Regions from separate parts of the Streptomyces sp. Ag109_G2-15 genome, predicted to be linked through region 2. Evidence: riboswitches for the same ligand, from Rfam matches in the RefSeq annotation. Region 2 holds a riboswitch; the other holds the start of a gene.
What was found. A riboswitch is a leader RNA that binds a small molecule or an ion and turns the genes downstream of it on or off. The one in region 2 is predicted to bind glycine.

Region 1 (3,399 bases), 5.1 Mb from region 2:
CGCCTACCGGGTCCTCGGCCACGTCGAGGAGGACCAGGTTGACCGGCCACTTGACCGGGACTTTGCCGAGGGCCTTGCCGAGGGCCTCCAGGGGCAGGGCGCGCAGGTCGCCTTCCCACTGGGAGAGTTCCACGCCGACGAACATCACGGGGTCGGCCGTCTCTATGGCGGCGAGGCAGCGGCGGGCGGTGAGGACCACGCCGGTCGCGGCGAACTCGGCGGAGGCGGCGGCCAGGAAGTCGACCGGGTCGTCCTGCCAGTCGGGCTCGAAGAGGCGGACCCGGCCGCCGGAGTTGGGGCCGTCCAGCGGGGTGCGGCCCGCGCGGCACAGGTCGGCCACCGCCTCGGGCGGGAGCGGTATGCCGACCACGCCGCCCGGGTTGACGGCGATGCCGACCTGCGGGGGCAGGCCGCGGGCGAACTCCACCGCCGGGGCGATGGTGTACGACATATGGGAGCCGGTCGCCTGGTGGAGCTGTTCCTCGGAGCTGAAGACCGGGACGTACACCTGGCCCTCGATGTCCATCGTGGGCAGGTCCAGCGGACCGCTCTGCGGGCCGCCGCCGCTCGGCAGCGGGATCCAGAAGAAGCTCCGGCCCAGCACCTCGATGATCCGGCCGCCCGCGGAGGGTATGCCGAGGGAGGCCGAGAGCACCTCCTCCAGCTCGTTGCCGGGCCAACCGCCGTGCGGGTGGGGGTGCGCCTGTGCCGGGAAGTCCGCGGGAATGTCCGCCGGGAAGTCCATCTGCCTACCGCCTGCTGGGAACCATGCTGTGGATCAGAAGGCTAGCGGGTGCCTGTGACAGTGGCCGGGCCGATCAGCCCGAGAAGGCTATGCGGTGCAGGACGTCCGCCGCGTCCCGGTCCAGCAGCACCGCCGAGCCGCAGCCGGCGGGCAGCTCGCCGTGCTCCACCGCGCGCAGCAGCCGGGCGGTCGTACGGCGGTGGCGGCCGAAGGCGTACCGGGACACGCCGCGGCCGCGCTCGCGCTGGCCCTCGCGGGCGGTGCCGGGGGTGACGTCGAGGAGGAGCAGGTGCAGGGTGCCGCCGCGGCGGCGGGCCTCGCGGGTGAGCCAGGCACGCACCCAGGGCTGGGTGCCGCAGTCGTGCACGACGACTCCCTCGCCGGTGCGCAGGGCGCGGCGCAGTCCGGCGTAGTGGGCGAGGCGGACCAGGGGGCGGTAGAGCGCGTAGGGGAGGAAGCGGGGCGCGCGGGCGTCCCAGCGGTCGCGGGTGTCCTGGGAGTCGATGCGGTGACCGGGGACCGCGCGCCGCATCAGGGTGGACTTGCCGCTGCCGGGCAGGCCGGTGATCACCACCAGGTCGGCGGGCCCGAAGAGCAGGGCGCGCGGACTGCGCCCGCCGCGCTCGCGCAGGTCGCGCACGACCGGGGCCGGGCGGTCGGCGCAGCGCTCGCGGGCCGGGGCGGAGGGCTGCTTCGGCACCGCGATGCCGGTGGCGGCGTAGGCAGTGGTCCTGTTCACCGTGATCGTCCTCCCCTGTGGGCCTCAGTCATCTCTTGCCCATCGAATGTAAAGAGAAGGTAATGCGCCGTGTCCAGTGGTTCGGTGCGCGTACTGCCACAGGTCGGTTACAGATGCGGCCCTGACGGGTGAGGGTGCGGCGTGCAATGATGTGCCCGCCAACTGCATACCGGCCGTTTGAATCCGCGCGGGAGAGTCCCCAGCAGCAGCCTTCGCTGGGGCGCCGAAGGAGCAAGTCCCTCCCTTGAATCTCTCAGGCCCCGTTACCGCGCGGGCGAGGCACATCTGAAAAGCGGGCCGCTGTGTCAGTGGCTCCACCCAAGGTGCAAGCCGTGATCGTCCCTGTGGCGGTCTCGGCGAACCTCTCAGGTTCCGATGACAGATGGGGAGGAACGACCTCGCCCGTCATGCCCTGGGAGACGACCGCCCGATGAGCAGTACCGAACTCCGTCACACCGCGCTGGACGCACTCCATCGCTCGCTCGGTGCGACGATGACCGACTTCGCCGGCTGGGACATGCCCCTGCGCTACGGCTCCGAGCGCGACGAGCACGTCGCGGTGCGCACGAAGGCCGGCCTCTTCGACCTCTCCCACATGGGCGAGATCACCGTGACCGGCCCCGAGGCGGCCGCCCTCCTGAACTTCGCCCTGGTCGGCAACATCGCCTCCGTCGGCGTCGGCCGCGCCCGCTACACCATGATCTGCCAGGCCGACGGCGGCATCCTGGACGACCTGATCGTCTACCGCCTCGCCGAAGCCGAGTACATGGTCGTGGCCAACGCCTCCAACGCCCAGGTGGTGCTGGACGCGCTGACCGAGCGCGCCGCCGGCTTCGACGCCGAGGTGCGCGACGACCGTGACGCGTACGCGCTGATCGCGGTCCAGGGCCCGGAGTCCCCCGGCATCCTCAAGTCCCTCACGGACGCCGACCTGGACGGCCTGAAGTACTACGCGGGTCTGCCCGGCACGGTCGCCGGTGTCCCCGCCCTGATCGCCCGCACCGGCTACACCGGCGAGGACGGCTTCGAGCTGTTCGTGAAGCCCGAGCACGCCGTGGAGCTGTGGCAGGCGCTGACCAAGGCCGGCGAGGGCGTCGGCCTGGTGCCCTGCGGCCTGTCCTGCCGGGACACCCTGCGCCTGGAGGCGGGCATGCCGCTGTACGGGCACGAGCTGAGCACGTCCCTGACGCCGTTCGACGCCGGGCTCGGCCGGGTGGTGAAGTTCGAGAAGGAGGGCGACTTCGTGGGCCGCGAGGCGCTCACCGACGCCGCCGCCAAGGCCGAGGAGAACCCGCCGCGGGTGCTCGTCGGTCTGATCGCCGAGGGCCGCCGGGTGCCGCGCGCCGGGTACGCCGTCGTCGCGGGCGGCGAGGTGATCGGCGAGGTCACCTCCGGCGCCCCCTCCCCCACCCTGGGCAAGCCGATCGCCATGGCGTACGTCGACGCGGCGCACGCGGCGCCGGGCGCCGAGGGCGTCGGTGTGGACATCCGGGGGAGCCACGAGCCGTACGAGGTCGTGGCGCTGCCGTTCTACAAGCGCCAGAAGTAGACACTGGGCGCGGTCCGTACCGAGAACGTGACCCTGCGCACACTTCCCCTGCTCACCAGCAGTTCCAGTAGTCCCCCATTCATCAGCACTCCCGCGCGTACAGGAGAATTCAGGCCATGAGCAACCCCCAGCAGCTGCGCTACAGCAAGGAGCACGAGTGGCTGTCGGGCGCCGAGGACGGCGTCTCGACGGTCGGCATCACGGAGCACGCGGCCAACGCGCTCGGCGATGTCGTCTTCGTCCAGCTCCCGGAGGTCGGTGACACGGTGACCGCGGGCGAGTCCTGCGGCGAACTGGAGTCGACCAAGTCGGTCAGCGACCTGTACGCCCCCGTGACCGGTGAGATCACCGCCGTCAACCAGGACG
Region 2 (3,399 bases):
CCGGCTCCATCTCCGTGGTCGCGTTGAGCTTCATGGTGCAGGAGCCCAGCGGGATCATGCCGCGGTCGAGCGCGTAGTCGCGGTCGGCCAGCTTGCGCAGGTAGCGCAGCATGGCGGTCTCGGAGCGGTGCGCGTGGAAGACCGGGTGGGTCAGGAAGTCGTCGGTGCGCAGCAGCGCCTGGGGCAGGGTGTCCGCGGCCGTCACGTCCAGCGCCTCGATGTCGCCCTCGACACCGAAGGCGGACCAGACGGCGGCCAGCTGGGCGCGGTTGGTGGTCTCGTCGCAGGCGAGGGCGACGTGGTCGGCGTCGACCAGACGCAGGTTGACCCCGTTCTCCCGGGCGGCGGCGACCACCTCGGCAGCCTTGCCGGGCACCCGCGCGGTGAGGGTGTCGAAGTAGGCGCCGTGGACGATCTCGACCCCGCCGGCCTTCAGGCCCTCGGCGAGGAGCGTGGCGTAGCGGTGGGTGCGGTGGGCGATGGCCCGCAGGCCCTCGGGGCCGTGGTAGACGGCGTACATACCGGCCATCACGGCGAGCAGCACCTGCGCGGTACAGATGTTACTGGTGGCCTTCTCGCGGCGGATGTGCTGCTCGCGGGTCTGCAGCGCGAGACGGTAGGCCTTGTTCCCGTCGGCGTCGACGGAGACGCCGACCAGACGGCCGGGCAGGCTGCGCGCGAACTTCTCGTGCACCGCCATGTAGCCCGCGTGCGGCCCGCCGAAGCCCATCGGCACACCGAAGCGCTGGGTCGTGCCGACGGCGATGTCCGCGCCCAGCTCACCCGGCGAGGTCAGCAGGGTGAGGGCCAGCAGGTCGGCGGAGACGGTGACGAGGGCGCCCAGCTCGTGCGCCTGGTCGATGACCGGCTTGATGTCGCGTACGGCACCGGAGGCGCCCGGGTACTGGATCAGCACGCCGTTGATCTCGCGCGCGGCGATGTCGGCCGGGATGCCCTCGCTGAGGTCGGCGACGACGACCTCGACACCGGTCGGCTCGGCGCGCGTCTCGATGACCGCGATGGTCTGCGGCAGCGCGTCCGCGTCGATCAGGAACAGGCCCTTCTTGTTCTTGCCCATACGCCGGGACAGCGCCATCGCCTCGGCGGCCGCGGTGCCCTCGTCGAGCAGCGAGGCGCCGGAGGTGGGCAGCCCGGTCAGCTCGGCGACCATGGTCTGGAAGTTCAGCAGGGCCTCGAGCCGCCCCTGGGAGATCTCCGGCTGGTACGGCGTGTAGGCCGTGTACCAGGCCGGGTTCTCCATGACGTTGCGCAGGATGACCGGCGGGGTGAAGGTGCCGTAGTAGCCGAGCCCGATCATGGATCCGAGGACCTGGTTGCGGTCGGCGAGCGAGCGCAGCTCGGCGAGCACCTCGGCCTCGGTGCGGGCGCCCGGCAGGTCCAGGGCGTCGGCGTTCTTGATCACATCCGGGACCGCGGCGGCGGTCAGCTCGTCGAGGGAGCCGTAGCCGATGTGCGCGAGCATCTTGGCCCGCGCCTCCTGGTCGGGCCCGATGTGGCGCTGCTCGAAGGGGATGCCCGCTTCGAGCTCGGAGAGCGGAATGCGATGGGCGGTCATTGCGGAGGCCTCCTGGTCTGACGCGACCTTCGAGGGGCACCACGGCATGGTTGCCCCGACGGCCTCCCCCTCTGTCATCTCAACCTGAGAGCTTCACCGGGCACCTGAGGGTCCCGGCTTTCACCGTCGGTGAGGGCGGGAGCCGTCGACACCCGCCCTGCTTTCCAGAGTGACCTCGTCCGTGCGGTACGTGAGCCTGAGAGATTCCGGGGAGGATTTGCTCCTTCGGCGCCTCCGAGGTGGTCGGAGGACTCTCCCGCACGGGGTCAGCAGCCGCTGTCAGCCTACCAGCGAGGTCAACGCCTGAGCTTTCGAGTGGCCGCCTCCCTGAATGTGCTCTTTTGTAGTGCTTACGGATGAGTTGCGACCAAGTGGAGGGAGAGGGACCGTGCAGACCGACATCGATCCGCGCAACCTGATCGGCCGCAAGGCGTTCGACCGCAATGGCACCAAGATCGGCACCATCGACGAGGTGTACCTCGACGACGCCACGGGCGTGCCGGAGTGGGCGGCCATACGCACCGGCCTGTTCTCCCGGGACGCCTTCGTCCCGCTGGAGCCCAGCGAACTGGTGGAAGGCGCCCTCCGGGTCCCCTTCGACCGCGCCCTCATCAAGGACGCCCCCGACTTCGGCGTGGGCCGCCACCTCTCCCCCGAACAGGAACTCCAGCTCTACCACCACTACGGCCTCGACACGGCCGCCCCGCCTCCCTCGGTCCCGGACCACGACTTCGGCAAGCTGGCGGGTTCGGAGGAGGCCTGATCGGTTCCCTCAACCAACGGCAACGGCTCAGCCGGCTCCAGCGCAGGATCGTCGACGAAAAACGTCCGCACCCGCCCCGGCTCGGACTGCGGCGTCTCGAAACGCACGGTGACCCGCCCCAGCCCGCTGCCCTGCACCCACCCGTGCCCGTACTCGGCATGCCGGACGTCATGCCCGGCATGCCAGTGCCGCTCGGCGGGCTCCGGCTCCTCCTCGACCATCGGCGCCGCCTCCTCCGGCTCAGCGGGCCGCAGGCCCCCCGCCGCCTGAGCGAACAGGTCCTCCTGGGTGTAGTCGGCGAGCCCCGAGACGCCCACGCCCAGCAGCCGTACCCCGCCCGTGGTGTCCACGGACTCCAGCAGCCGCGCGGCCGCCTCCCGTATCACCGCCGGATCGTCGGTGGGGCCTCGGAGCGTCTCGGAGCGGGTCAGCGTCGAGAAGTCGTACCGCCGCACCTTCAGCACGATCGTCCGCCCGGACAGCCCGGCCCCGCGCAGCCGCCGCACACACCGGTCCGCGAGCCGCTGCACCTCCAGACCGACCCGCAGCCGGTCATGGATGTCCACGTCGTAGGTGTCCTCGACCGACACCGACTTGGCCTCCCGCTCGGCCACCACGGGCCGGTCGTCGTGCGCCAGCGCCATGGCGTGCAGCGCGTGCCCGTGCGCCTTGCCGAGCAGCCGTACGAGTTCGTCCTCACCCGCCTCGGCCAGTTCCTCGACGGTGGTGATCCCGGCCCGCCGCAGATGGTCCCCGGTCGCCGGCCCGACCCCGGGCAGGGTCCGCACCGACATGGGGCCCAGCAGCGCCCGCTCGGTCCCGGGCTCGATGAGCACGAGTCCGTCGGGCTTGGCCTGCTCCGAGGCGATCTTCGCGAGCATCTTGGAGGCGGCAAGACCCACCGACCCGGTCAGCCCCGTGACCGCCCGGATGTCCGCGCGCAGCTTCGCCCCGGCCAGCCGCGCCGACGCCTCGTCCCAGGCGGCTCCCGCTGCCTCCAGGTCCACGAACGCCTCGTCCAGGCTCAGGGGCTCCACCAGCGGCGACAGCGCCCGCAGCA

Region 1: it holds a riboswitch for glycine, as region 2 does, so the genes downstream of both, gcvT (glycine cleavage system aminomethyltransferase GcvT) here and gcvP (aminomethyl-transferring glycine dehydrogenase) in region 2, are expected to answer to the same signal.

Annotation. Positions count from the first base shown of each region.
Region 1 covers NZ_OCNI01000001.1:1,161,524-1,164,922, forward strand. The annotation lists gene CRP49_RS04840 (enhanced serine sensitivity protein SseB) at 1-745, opposite strand, end outside; gene CRP49_RS04845 (AAA family ATPase) at 819-1,484, opposite strand; glycine riboswitch at 1,663-1,763, shown strand; gene gcvT (glycine cleavage system aminomethyltransferase GcvT) at 1,915-3,033, shown strand; gene gcvH (glycine cleavage system protein GcvH) at 3,150-3,399, shown strand, end outside.
Region 2 covers NZ_OCNI01000001.1:6,234,938-6,238,336, reverse strand. The annotation lists gene gcvP (aminomethyl-transferring glycine dehydrogenase) at 1-1,576, opposite strand, end outside; glycine riboswitch at 1,751-1,845, opposite strand; gene CRP49_RS28165 (PRC-barrel domain-containing protein) at 1,965-2,339, shown strand; gene CRP49_RS28160 (DNA polymerase IV) at 2,258-3,399, opposite strand, start outside.